DNA from 4 places in the Pseudokineococcus sp. 5B2Z-1 genome. Region 4 is predicted to be linked to each of the others. Evidence: predicted binding sites of a transcription regulator. Region 4 holds the regulator's gene; each other region holds the start of a gene.

Region 1 (3,199 bases), on a different contig from region 4:
GTCAGCAGGTCCGGGCCCGCGCCACGTGCCCGCGCACGGCCTGCACCTGCTGCACGTCGTCCGGACGGAGACCGTGACGCCGCAGATGCTGCGCGTCGTCCTCGGCGGGGCCGACCCGGCGGTCTTCACCGACGCGGCGCCGGGGGCGAAGGTCAAGATGGCCTTCCCCGCGCCGGGCGCGGGCTCCCCCGGCCTGGACGAGCTCGCCGTCTGCGCGCGTCGCTCGTACACGGTGCGGCGCGCCCGCGCCGGTGAGGGTGCCCGTGCCGGGGACCCCGCGGCGGGCGAGGTCGACGTCGACGTGGTCCTCCACGAGGGCGGGCTCGCCTCGGGCTGGGCGCAGGCCGCGCGGCCGGGCGACACCGTCGGCGCCTCCGGGCCGTCGTCGGGCTACCGGGCGCTGCCGACGACGGACGTCCACCTCCTCCTCGCCGACGCGACGGGCCTGCCCGCCGTCGCCGCCGTCGTCGAGGCGCTGCCCGCGGGCGCTCGGGCGGTCGCCGTCGTCGAGGTCGCGGACGCCGCCGAGGAGCAGGAGGTGGCCACGGCCGCCGACGTGGAGTGGCGCTGGGTGCACCGCGGGCCCGACGTCGCCGTCTCCGGGCAGCCCCTCGAGGCCGCCGTGACCGGCCTGGACTGGCCCGCGGGCGACGGCGAGCAGGTGCAGGTGCTCCTGGCCGCCGAGTCCGGCGCGGTGCGGCGCCTGCAGCGCCACCTGTCGGAGGTGCGGCGCGTCGACCCGCAGCGCGTGCACGCCAAGGGCTACTGGAAGGTCGGCGCGTCGAAGAACGCCCCCGGCGTGCGGAGGCTGCGGCCGACGACGCCGCTCCCGGGCTGAGGCCGGCGCGCGCAGGGCCCTGCGCGCTCCCTGCGCGACTGGCCCGCCCGCCGTCGCGCCCCCAGCATGGGTCGCTCCCGCCCGCACCACCCTGGAGGACTCGTGTCCCGCTCCGGCGACGACCTGCACCTGCGCATCGGCCGCGACGAGCTCGTGCTCCGGCAGCGCTACGAGCTGCTGAGCATCGTCAACGACGTCCTCATGGCGCTGTGGTTCGTCATCGGCAGCATCCTGTTCTTCTGGGAGTCGACGAGCTACGTCGGCACGTGGTTCTTCCTCGTCGGCAGCATCCAGTTCCTCGCCCGTCCCGCCATCCGGCTCGCGCGCAAGATCCACCTGCAGCGCCGGCACGGCTCGCCGCTCGACAGCGGCGCCGAGTACTGACCCGCGGACGGCGGCGCCGGAGCGCGAGAGCCGCCGCGGAGTCCGCGGGGCAGCACGCCGTCGGACCGACGCGACCGCGGACCTCGAGGGCCGACGCGCCGTCACGACACCCCTGATGTCCGCGGCCGACGGAACCCGCTCGGTCGGGTGATCATCGTACTCACGTTCGAGTGACGACACATCATTGCAGGTCAGAGGCCTGCGGCGGCGGCTCGGCTGTCGGTGGTCACCCCTAGCGTCGTCCCCGTGGCAGTCGAGGACGGCGGACGCGACGGGACGGGCGAGCAGCCCGCCCCGTCCACACCGACGAGCCCTCCCACCGCCTCTGGTCCGCCCCCCGAGCCCGACGCCGAGGCTTCCCTCGAGCCCGACGCCGAGGGCGCCGCTGAGCAGGACGCCGCGACGGTCGCCGACGGTCTCGCCGCCCTGACCGCGACCCTCGACGCCCTGCTCGCCGCCGAGACCTGGCGGTGCACCGACGACGAGGTCCGCGCCGCCGTGGTCGACCTCGAGCGCCAGGCGTCCCGTCTCGACGCCGTCCGCCTGCGCCTGCTGTCCACCGCCGAGGAGCGCCGCGTCGGACGCGCGACCGGGGCGCCGTCGACCGCCGACTGGCTCGTCGGCGCCACGACCACCCGCGCCGAGCACGCCCGCCGCCGGGTCGACCTCGCCGTCGCGCTCGACACCGACCTCGCCTCGACCCGCACCGCCCTCGCGGACGGCGACCTGACGGGCGACCACGCCGGCGTCATCCGCACCGCCCTGCTGCGCCTGCACCCCGACGTCGACAGCGCGACCCGCGTCGACGCCCAGGCCTTCCTCGTCGAGCAGGCCCGCCACCTCGACCCGCGCCAGCTCGCCCGCGTGGGCCGCCACCTCACCGCCCGCCTGGACCCGGGTGCCGACGACGACCTCGCCCGCACCGAGGCGCGCCAGGAGAACCAGCGACAGGTCCGCTGCACCCAGACCGACGACGGCGCCTGGCTCCTGTCCGGCGTCCTCGACCCGGTCGGCGGCGCCACCCTCATGGCCGCCCTCGAGCCGCTGTCCGCCCCTCGGCCCGCCTCCGACGGCACCCCGGACACCCGGTCCCACGCCCGACGGCTGGCCGACGCGCTGCTCACCGTCGCCGACGCCCACCTCGCCGGCCGCACCGGGTCCTCGTCGTCACGCCCCCGCCTGCTCGTCACCGTCCCGTTGGCAACCCTGCTCGGCCCCGCGGCGCCCGGCGCCGCCCCTGGCCACCTGCCCGGCGGGCACCCCGTCTCCGGCGAGACGGCGGCCCTGCTCGCCTGCGACGCGCAGCTCGTGCCCGTCCTCACGACGGCGGAGGGGCAGCCGCTCGACGTCGGCCGGTCCGTCTACGCGTGGCCCGAGGCGATCCGCACCGCCATCCGGCTGCGCGACCAGACCTGCACCTTCGGCTCGTGCACCCGCCCCGCCGAGTGGTGCCACGTCCACCACATCACCGAGTACTCCCGCGGCGGGTCGACCAGCGAGCGCAACGGCACCTGCCTCTGCGGCCACCACCACCGCCTCGTCCACCGCCAGGGCTGGCGCGGCGAGCTGCGCGGCACCCAGGTCGTCTGGCACCCGCCGGACCGCAGCGAGCCCCACGTCCCGCCCCCGCCCTGGCGAGAACGCGTCGACCGCGTCGTCGACGCCTGGCGCCAGCGCGCCACCACGCGCGGAGAGGAGGAGGGCCACCCTCGCGGCCGCGCGGCCTGAGGCGCCGCCCGAGCCTGCGGTGGCACAGGAGTGGGTTTGACCACCTCGGTGCCGCCCCAGCGCCGACGAGGCCTCACCCGCCCGACGGCGAGTGCGTCAGTCGTCCTGCCACCCGAAGAGCAGTCGCTCGACGACGGCCCTCGCCCGGCGGGTGCGGCGTCGGTGCTCGTCGTCGAGCGCCCCGGCGGAGCCGGTCGGCATGCCGAGGAGACGGGCGACGCCCTCGAGGTCGTCGAGGTCGGTGGGCAC
Region 2 (3,199 bases), on a different contig from region 4:
GGCGCCCGTCGGCGTCGGTGCCGCCCGCGTGGGCGAGGACGGTCACGCGGGGCAGGCGGGGGTCGACCGCCGCGCCGCCCCGCGCCGGGCCCCCCGCCGCCGCGCGCTCGCGCACGGCCCGGGAGGGGTCGGCCCACGCGGGCAGCCCGGCGGCCAGCCCGGACGGCTCGACCGCGAGGTCGACCCCGAGGACCGGCGCCAGGCCCGCCTCCGAGCAGGCCGTGACGTGCTTGACGGCGCCGTACAGGCCGTCGCGGTCGGTGAGGGCGAGGGTGTCGAGCCCCAGCTCGGCGGCCCGGGCCACGAGCGCGTCGGGGCTCGAGACCCCGTGCCGCAGCGAGTACCCCGACGCGACGTGCAGGTGCGGGAAGGGCACGGCTCAGCCCCCGCCGGCGCCGGGCGCACCGGCGCGTCCGGGCCGGGGGCCGGCCGCGACGAGCCCGACCGGCCCCGTCGGCACCGGGCGCGGCAGCCCGAGGACGTCGGCGACCACCCCGGTGAACGCCTCGGCGTCGCGCAGCAGGTCGTCCGCGTCGCGCGCGCTGACGACGCCGGTGCGGCCCGCCTCGACGGCGGCCCGGCGCGGCGCCCCGGCCGCGAACAGCAGCGCCCACTCGGCGAGCTCCGGGCAGACCCGCGGGAGCACCTGCCACACCCCGAGGACGGCGCCGCGCCGCGGGCGCCCCCGCACCGCGAGGACGGCGGCGGCGCTGCGCAGGGCCGCCAGGTGCGCGGCCACGTAGCGCTCGCCCGGGCTGCCGGCGGCGCGCGCGGCCCCGAGGCCGTCACGGGCGCGCGCCAGCAGGTCGGCCGCGGCGGCGGCCGGCCGGCCGGCGAGCACCGGCCCGGCCCCCCGGTCGGCGCTCCCGCCCCGACCGGTGGCCACCGCGCCGCGCACCGCCGCGCCCACCACGTCCGTCGCTGTCGTCCTGCTGGTCGTGCCCGTCCTGCCCGTCGTGCTCGTCGTCGTCACCGGGCCCCCTCAGTCGTCCACGCGGCGCAGGGTCCACCCGCCGGGCACGGCGGGGTCCTCGCGGCACAGCTCGTACACGCCGCTGCCGGCGGCCCGGCCGGCGCTGGCCTCGACCTGCCAGACCTCCCGGTCCAGCGACGGCGCCCGGACGGCCCGCGCGGCCCTCGGCGCGGCCGACCCGGCGGCCACCAGCACGGGCGCCTCCTCCGCGCGCTGGGGGTCCTGCTCCCACCAGGCCCGGCGCTCGTACCACCGGCCGAGGACGGCGCGCACGACGTGCAGCCGGCCGTGCCAGACGAAGGCCGCGGGCTGCTCGGCGGCGGCGCCGTCCGCGGGCTCGCCCTCGGACGCCCCCGCCCGCGGTGCGGTGCGGACGTCGACCTCGTCGTCGTAGGTGCGTGCCACGCTGCCCCCTCCGGCCCGGGCCCCGCTGAGCGGAGGCCCACCTCCTGTCGAACACCTGTTCGACGCACTGGAGTGAAGCGCGGCCCACCGACAGCCGTCAAGACGAGCCGGGGACACGCCGCGGACACCCGCGGGACACGCCGACAGGCCCGGACGACGACCTCGGCGAGGGCACGGGCGAGGGCACCTGCGCACGGACCACGGGCGCGCGGCGGGGACCGCGGCGCGTCGCACCCGGGCGGTGGCGGAGCCGGGGCCCGGCCCCACTAGCCTCCGCGCATGTCGCCGCCCGAGGCCGTCGCCGCCGGGACGCCGGGCGCCACGCCGCCGACGCCGCCGACGCCGTCGACCGCTGCGGCCGCCGAGGGCCCCCCGGCCCGCGACGACGTCGTCGCGCTCGCGGACGCCGACCCCCGCACCACGCGGGTGCGCCAGGCGCTCGCCGACGCGGGGGCGGAGGCGGACGTCGTCGTCCTCGACCACGTGGCCCGCTCCCCCGAGGACCTCGCCGACGAGCTGGGGGTCCCCGTCGGGGCGCTCGTGCGCTGCCACCTGCTGCTCGTCGAGGAGGAGGACCCGGCCGCGCCGACCGCCACCCGGTACGACGACGAGCTGGACGAGGACCCGCGGCCGCCGCTCGCCGGCGGGGCCGAGCGGCGCGGCGCCGGTGACGCCGAGGTGCCGGCCGTCCTCGTCCTCGCGCCCCAGCGGCGGCGCGTGCGCGCGACGGACGTGGCGGGGGCGGCGTCCGGCCTCGGCGTCACCGCCGTCCGCGCCGCCGCCCCCCACGAGGTGCTGGCCCTCACCGGCTGCGCCCCGGAGGACCTCCCGCCGACGGGCCTGCCGACCGACGCCCTGCGGGTCGACGTCGTCCTCGTCGACACCGCCCTGGGCGACCACGCCGTCCTGTGGGCGCCCGCGGGCCGCCCGGGCACGGCGATGAGCACCAGCTACGAGGAGCTGCTGCGCATCACCCTCGGGCACCCGGTCGAGCTGTCCTGACGCCGGCCCGGGGGTCGCGCCCCCCGGGCCGGCCGACCACGACCACGACCCGGGTCAGTAGCCGCCGCCCTGCTGGCCGTGGTGCTCCGGGCCGGTGTCACCGCTGACGGCTCCGTCGGTCGACGGCGCGTCCTCGCCCGCGAGGACGCCGCCCAGCGGGTCGCCGCCGGAGGTGCCCGTGGAGTCCGGCAGGTGGGTGGTCTCGTCCTGGTCCTCCGGCACCGAGCCGCCCCCGGAGGCGCGGGAGACGTAGTTCGTCTGCTCCCCCTGGACGGTCTCGACCTCCGCGTTGTCGAAGACGTCGACCTCGCGCGGCTCCTCCGCGCGGTCGCCCTCGGTCCCGTCGGCCCCGGTGCTGCCCGTCTGCTCGCTCACGCGTCCTCCTCGTCCCACCGGCGGGCGTCCGCCCGCCGGTGCCCCACCCTGGGCGCCCCGCCCGGGGAGCGCGACCCCGACGGGCACGGGACGAGGAGGTCGGCGAGCGGGGGCGACCAGCCGGGGGGGGAGGAGCCTCAGCCGCCGACGCGGTCGAGCACGAGCTCCGGGACGTCGGGGCGCGAGCCCTCGGGGGCGACGTCCACGGCGCCCTCGAGCGCCTCGCGGGCGCGCCCGAAGCGCTCCGGGGTGTCGGTGTGCAGGGTCATCAGCGGCTGGCCGGCGCGGACGGCGTCGCCCGGCTTGGCGTGCAGCTCGACGCCCGCCCCCGCCTGCACCGGGTCCTCCCGCCGCGCGCGCCCGGCCCCGAGGCGCCAGGCGGCGACGCCGACGGCGAGCGCGTCGAGGCGCACGAGGACGCCGTCGGCGGGCGCGAGGACGACG
Region 3 (3,199 bases), on a different contig from region 4:
TGGTGTTCCAACGTTCAACTGTCGGTGCGGTCAACGACGGCGGTCAGCCCGGTGTTCCCCGCTGCGCCGTCCGGGGTGGCGCAGCAGGGGCGCGGGGTGCTGCGGAGGGTGGGTGCTGCGGGCGCGAGGAGGTGGGGGGCGGCTGCTCAGGCGGCGGCGGTCGCCGTGTCGAGGGCCGACCGCAGCTCCGCGGCGTCGGCGTCGGACATCTCCCAGTCGCCGGCGGCGACGTTGGCCGCGACCTGCTCGGGCCTCGTCGCCCCCGCGATGACGGACGAGACCTCGGGGCGGGCCAGCAGGCCCGCGAAGGCCACGTCGAGCATCGACCGGTCGCGCTGCTCCGCGAAGGAGGCGACGGCCTCGGCGACGTCGAACGCCTCGTCGGTGAGCCAGCGCGGGCCCATGTCACCGGCGAGGCGCGTGCCGTCGGGCGCCTGCTCGCCCCGGCGGTACTTGCCGGTGAGCAGCCCCGACGCCAGGGGGAAGTAGGGGAGGAAGCCGACGCCGTGCGCGGCGCAGGCGGGCAGCAGCTCGGCCTCGGCGCCGCGGCGCAGCAGCGAGTACTCCGACTGCTCGGAGACGAAGGGCGCGAGGTGGGCGGTGCGCGCCGTCCACGACGCGTCGGCGACCTGCCACGCGGGCAGGTTCGAGGTGCCGAGGTAGCGGACCTTGCCCTCGGTGACGAGCTCGCCCATCGCCGTCAGCGTCTCCTCGAGCGGCGTGACGCCGTCGGGGCGGTGGTACTGCAGGAGGTCCACGTGGTCGGTCCGCAGCCGGCGCAGCGAGCCCTCGACGGCGCGGCGCAGGTACCGCCGCGAGCCGCGGGCGCCGAAGTCGTCGCCGTAGAGGCCGCCCATGTCGAGGCCGAACTTGGTGGCGAGCACGACGTCGTCGCGGCGACCCTCGAGGGCCCGGCCGAGCGCCTCCTCGGAGGCGCCCTGGCCGCCGTAGACGTCGGCGGTGTCGAAGAAGGTCACGCCGTGGTCGAAGCAGGCGTCGACGACCGCCGTCGTCGCCTCCTGGTCGAGCCGGCCGCCGAAGTTGTTGCAGCCCAGGCCGACCGCCGAGACGCGCAGGCCGCTGCTGCCGAGGTTCCTCATCCGCATGCGCTCGACGCTAGGCCTGCGGGCGGTCCGCCGCTCCGTGGGAGGGGGCCGGCTGCCCTCCACGTCCCGCCCGACGCTCCCTCTGCCCTCGCTCGAACGCGTGTTCGATCCGTTGTCGGTGGTCGCGCCTACGGTCGTGGGTGTGGAGGACGAGGCGGTGCTGGGGTCGGGTGCGGGGGTGCCCGACGCCGTGCCGGACGCGGCGTCGGCCTCGGCTTGCGGTGCTGGCGCGGCGCCCGCGATCGCGGCGCTGCGGTCGGCCCTGGAGGTGGGGCGGGCGGCGGTGGCGGGTCTGGGGCTGTGGTCGGTGGCCACGGGTGACCTGCGGGGCGTGCTGGTCGAGCTCGAGGCCTTGGTGCGCGTCGCCCAGGCCGCTCAGGTGGTGGTGCTGGGGGAGGTCGCGGCCCGGGGTGAGGCGCTGGTGCCGGGTGGGTTGACGCCGGGGGAGCGGGCGGTGCTGGCGCGGTCGCGGGCCGGCGACGGGCGCGGTGAGTTGGCGTCGGTGCTGGGGGTGCACCCGGCGACGGCGGCGCGGCGTCAGGCGACGGTCGCGTTCGTGACCGGCGCGGGCCTGCCGGCGCAGCGGGTCGCCCGCACGGGCGGGCGGGGCGCGGGGCTGGGGGAGGGCGCCGCGACGGGCGCCGCGTTGGCTGCGGGGCTCGTGAGCGTGGAGGCGGCGGACGTGGTCGCGGGGACGGTGCTGGACCTGCCTGAGCACTACGGGCCGGTGGGGCGGGCGGCGGTGGAGCGGGTGCTGCTGGAGCACGCCCCGGAGGTGTCGTTGACGGTGCTGCGCCATCACGCGGCGGGGTTGCTGGCCCGCGCGGAGCTGTCCGAGGCCGGCGAGGACGCCCTGGCCGACGGCCAGGCGGCGCTGGAGGGGAGCGACCTGCTGGGGCGGCGGGAGGAGCGGGCGCACCGGCGGCGGGAGCTGTACTGCTCACCGGACCTGCACGGGACCTGGCACGTGCGCGGGCGCCTGGCCCCGGAGGCCGGCGCGACCCTGATGACCGCGATCGAGGCCCTCGCCGCCCCGGAGCCGTCCGGGGAGGGCGGCCCGGACCTGCGTTCGGCCGCGCAGCGGCGCGCCGACGCCCTCGTGGCCCTGGCCGACAAAGCCCTGTCCGCCCCGCCGGGCAGCCCCACCGGTGTCTCCTCCGAGGGCGGGGCCCGGGCCCGGGTGGTCGTGACGATGGACCTGTCCGCCCTGGCCGGTGCCGTGGCCGGGGCGGGCCTGCTGGCTGACGACGCCCCGCTGTCGGCCGGGGCGGTGCGCCGGTTGGCGTGCGACGCCGAGGTGGTCCCCGCGGTCCTGGGCTCGCGCTCGGAGCCGCTGGACGTCGGCCGGGCCGCGTACACCGTCACCCCGGCGCAGCGCCGCGCGCTGGCGATCCGGGACCGGGGGTGCATCGGCCCGGACTGCGACGCCCCCGTGAGCAGGACCCAGGCGCACCACGTCGTGCACTGGGCCGACGGTGGCCCCACCGACCTGTCGAACCTGGCGCTGGTGTGCGGGCACGACCACCGCCGGGTCCACACCGGCGCCCTGGTCGCCCACGTCGTCGACGGCCGACCCGTCATCACCCGCGCCGGCGACCCGCCACCGGCCAGCGCGCCACCACCCTGGCGCGCTCGACTGGAGGACCTCGCCGACGAGCTGACCGACGGGCTCCACCACCCCGACGGAACGGGGCGGGACGGCCGGCCCGACGAGCGCGGCCGGCCCGACGAGCCCGGCCGGCCCGACGACCCCGAACGCGAGCCCGGCCGCAGGAGCGGGGCCGTCGACGTCGTCGAGCCCGGTGCCGCCGACGAGGTGCGCCGGGCTCGAGAGCGGGGCTCGCGGCACGTCCGCCCGACCGACGCCTCCTGTGGCCCCGACCCGTCCTGCCCTCCCGACGAGTCCCCTCCCGACGAGTCCCCTCCCGACGTGTCCCCTCCCCCCGGGACCTCCGACCTGCCCGGCGGCGGCGGTCGCACCGACCTGCCGACGGCCCCCAGCGAGCCCTCTTCGACGCAGCGCGCCGACGGGGACGACCCGTGACGCGCCGCCGTGGGGTGGGCTCGCGCGCCGTGGCCGTCGTCGGACCGTC
Region 4 (3,199 bases):
CGGGTGACGCGGAGGGCGACCGGGCGGCGGCGGGGCCGGCACGATCCCGCCGCCCCGACCGGTGCCTCGGGGACCGGCAGCTCGGCGACCGGCGCCGGCGCCACCACGGGCGCGGTGCGGCGCACGGCCGGCACGGGTCGAGGTGCGCGGCGGGGCGCCGGGACGAGGGACAGGTGGCGACGTCGAGCGCCCGAGCGCGGGCTGCGCGCGGGGGCGCCCAGCGGCGGGAGCAGGACCAGTGCGCTCATGGTGACCTCCGGGAGGACCACGGCCCCTCCTGCCGGAGGCTCCGCGGACGTGCGTGTCGAGGGCGGCTGCGGCGCCGGGGGCCCGGGAGGGCCGACGGCTCGCGCTGTCGGTCGAACGTCTGTGCGATGTTGTACCAGCGTGGCGGCCCGGCGTCCAGACAGGTGTTCGACCGGACCCGGCGAGGGGCGCCGGCCCCCGAGGAGGACGGGCGCCCCGCCGACGTGCACGACTCCAGCACCGACCACCGACAACGGGCGCCGCCCGCCGTGCGCCACGGCCACCCCGACCCTCCGAACGACCGCGCGAGAGGTCCGGACGGTCGCGCCCGACCGTCGCGCCCGAGGCCCCGCGGCGCCCCACCGCACCGCGAGATCCGCACGCGACACGCTCGAACAGGTGTTTGATCATGTGGTGCGGTCTCCCTACCCTGGCCGGCACGGCGTCCCGCACGAGGGCGGTCGCCGACACCGAGCTCGGGAGGCCACGTGGCGCGGCGCAGCGGCGACGAGGAGCAGGACGGCCGGCAGCAGGCAGCCGACGGCGCTGGGGCCGGCGAGGACCGGGCGGGCGAGGGCTCCGGGGCGACGGTCGTCGAGATGCCCGACGCGCCGGCGGTCGACGGCCTCACCGCGCGCCAGCGCAAGGTGCTCGAGTGCATCGGCGAGGCCGTCGAGCGGCGCGGCTACCCCCCGAGCATGCGGGAGATCGGGGAGGCCGTCGGGCTGACGAGCCCGTCCAGCGTCGCGCACCAGCTGGCGGCGCTCGAGCGCAAGGGCTTCCTGCGCCGCGACCCCCGTCGCCCCCGGGCCATCGAGGTCGTCGTACCGGGCTCGCGCGGCGCGGCGGCCGGGGGCGAGCCCCTGCTGCGCGCCGTCCCCGACGAGGCCGCGGCGGACGCCGGCGCTCCGGACGAGACCGGGGCCGGCGACGCGCGCCCCGCGGCCACCTACGTGCCGGTCGTCGGACGGATCGCGGCGGGCGGGCCGATCCTCGCCGAGCAGGCGGTCGAGGACGTCTTCCCCCTGCCGCGCCAGCTCGTCGGCGACGGGCAGCTCTTCCTGCTCAAGGTCGCCGGCGACTCGATGGTGGAGGCCGCCATCTGCGACGGGGACTGGGTCGTCGTCCGCCAGCAGCCGGTCGCCGAGAACGGCGAGGTCGTGGCCGCGATGATCGACGGCGAGGCCACCGTCAAGGTGTTCCAGCGGCGCGACGGCCACGTGCGCCTGCTGCCGCGCAACGCCGCCTACGAGCCCATCCCCGGCGACGAGGCCGTCGTCCTCGGCCGGGTCGTGGCGGTGCTGCGCAGCGTCTGAGCGGGGCGACCCGGGGGCGACGGCCCGGGGTGCAGTCCCTCGGGCGCCGGGACGCTCCGCCCTCGGCCGCCGGGGCGCTGGGGGCGCGGACGGCTAGGCCGTCGGCCCGAGCGCCTCGGCGGCCACCCGCAGGTCGGCCACGAGTCCGGCGCGGGCCTCCTCGCGCTGGTCGTCCGGGGTCCGCAGGACGGCGGACGGGTGGATGGTCGCCACGAAGCGCTTGGGGCCCCGGCTCGTCTCCCGCTCGAGCACCCGGCCGCGCTCCTTCGTCACGCGGAAGGACGGGCCGAGCAGGGCGCGACCGGCCGTCGCGCCCAGGACGACGACGACGTCCGGGTCGACGGCGGCGAGCTCGGCGGCCAGCCAGGGCCGGCAGGCGGTGACGTGGCCCGCGTCGGGCGTGGCGTGGACGCGGCGGTTGCCCGGAGCGCTCTGCGTGAAGCGGAAGTGCTTGACGGCGTTGGTGACGTAGACGTCCTCGCGGGCGATGCCCGCCTCCTCGACCGCGGCCTGGAGCAGCCGCCCTGCGGACCCGACGAAGGGCACGCCCCGGCGGTCCTCCTGGTCCCCGGGCTGCTCGCCGACGAGGGCCATCCGGCCGGAGGGGGATCCGGCGGAGAAGACGACCTGCGTCGCCGGCTCCCACAGCTCGCAGCCGCGGCACTCGCGCGCCGCGGCCCGCAGGTGCTCGACGTCGCGCAGGGCGGGGTCCTGCGGCACCCACTCGGCGGCTCCGGGACGGTCGGGTCGGGCAGCGGCGGCCATGCCCGCACGCTAGGTCGGCGGGCCCCGGCGCGCCTCGCAGGGCGGCGCCCCCCGCTCCGGGCGCCCCCGCTCCGAGCGCCCCTGCTCCGGGCGCCCCTGCTCCGGTCCCTCAGCCCTCCGCAGCCCGCGCCGCGGCGTCGAGCCGGCGCAGCGCCCCGATGACGACCTCGCGGTCGCTCGTGGCCCACAGCGGCGGCAGGCTCGCGCGCAGGAAGCCGGCGTACCGGGCGGTCGCGAGCCGCGGGTCGAGGACGGCCACGACCCCGCGGTCGGCCGTCGAGCGCACGAGACGCCCCGCGCCCTGCGCCAGGCGCAGGGCCGCGTGCTGGGCCGAGACCGCGAGGAAACCGTTGCCGCCGGCGCGGGCCACGGCCTCGGCGCGCGCGGACAGCAGCGGGTCGTCGGGCCGAGGGAAGGGGATGCGGTCGATCGTCACGAGCTGGCACGAGGGGCCGGGGACGTCGACGCCCTGCCACAGCGACAGCGTGCCGACGAGGACGCTGCTGGGGTCGGCCGCGAACTCCCGCACGAGGGTCGGCGTCACGTCGTCCCCCTGGCACAGGACCGGGACGTCGAGGCGCTCGCGCAGCACCTCCGCGGCGGCCTCGGCGGCCCGCCGGGAGGAGAAGAGCCCGAGCGTGCGCCCCCCGGCCGCGCGGGCGAGCTCGACGACCTCGTCGACGACCGGCGTCCCGGCGCCCTCGCGCCCCGGCACGGGCAGGTGGCGCGCCAGGTAGAGGATCCCCTGGCGGGGGTAGTCGAAGGGGCTGCCGACGTCGAGCCCGTCCCAGCTCGGGCCCGGGCCGGCGTCCTCCCCCGCGGCGGGAGGGCGCGCGAGGCCGACCGACTGCGCGGCGCCGGTGAAGGTGCCG

Evidence for each region. The regulator LexA, encoded in region 4, represses DNA repair genes until DNA is damaged. The targets are predictions, from matches to a motif close to TCGAACANNTGTTCGA.
Region 1: a site for LexA is predicted at 1,377-1,392, ahead of WDV85_RS13700 (HNH endonuclease signature motif containing protein). Genes of this name have one in related genera too.
Region 2: a site for LexA is predicted at 1,426-1,441, ahead of WDV85_RS14450 (DUF6504 family protein). Genes of this name have one in related genera too.
Region 3: a site for LexA is predicted at 1,199-1,214, ahead of WDV85_RS12710 (HNH endonuclease signature motif containing protein). Genes of this name have one in related genera too.

Annotation. Positions count from the first base shown of each region.
Region 1 is NZ_JBBHZG010000005.1:152,855-156,053, forward strand. Features, by position in the region: gene WDV85_RS13690 (siderophore-interacting protein) at 1-838, shown strand, start outside; gene WDV85_RS13695 (YrhK family protein) at 905-1,222, shown strand; gene WDV85_RS13700 (HNH endonuclease signature motif containing protein) at 1,469-2,950, shown strand; gene WDV85_RS13705 (bifunctional [glutamine synthetase] adenylyltransferase/[glutamine synthetase]-adenylyl-L-tyrosine phosphorylase) at 3,047-3,199, opposite strand, start outside.
Region 2 is NZ_JBBHZG010000006.1:78,129-81,327, forward strand. Features, by position in the region: gene WDV85_RS14440 (PHP domain-containing protein) at 1-376, opposite strand, end outside; gene WDV85_RS14445 (SAV_6107 family HEPN domain-containing protein) at 380-973, opposite strand; gene WDV85_RS14450 (DUF6504 family protein) at 983-1,378, opposite strand; gene WDV85_RS14455 (aminoacyl-tRNA deacylase) at 1,658-2,380, shown strand; gene WDV85_RS14460 (hypothetical protein) at 2,435-2,755, opposite strand; gene WDV85_RS14465 (thymidine phosphorylase) at 2,893-3,199, opposite strand, start outside.
Region 3 is NZ_JBBHZG010000004.1:421,548-424,746, forward strand. Features, by position in the region: gene WDV85_RS12705 (aldo/keto reductase) at 147-1,106, opposite strand; gene WDV85_RS12710 (HNH endonuclease signature motif containing protein) at 1,249-3,150, shown strand.
Region 4 is NZ_JBBHZG010000003.1:313,756-316,954, forward strand. Features, by position in the region: gene WDV85_RS09985 (LysM peptidoglycan-binding domain-containing protein) at 1-248, opposite strand, end outside; gene lexA (transcriptional repressor LexA) at 846-1,562, shown strand; gene WDV85_RS09995 (UdgX family uracil-DNA binding protein) at 1,656-2,327, opposite strand; gene WDV85_RS10000 (ATP-dependent DNA helicase) at 2,437-3,199, opposite strand, start outside.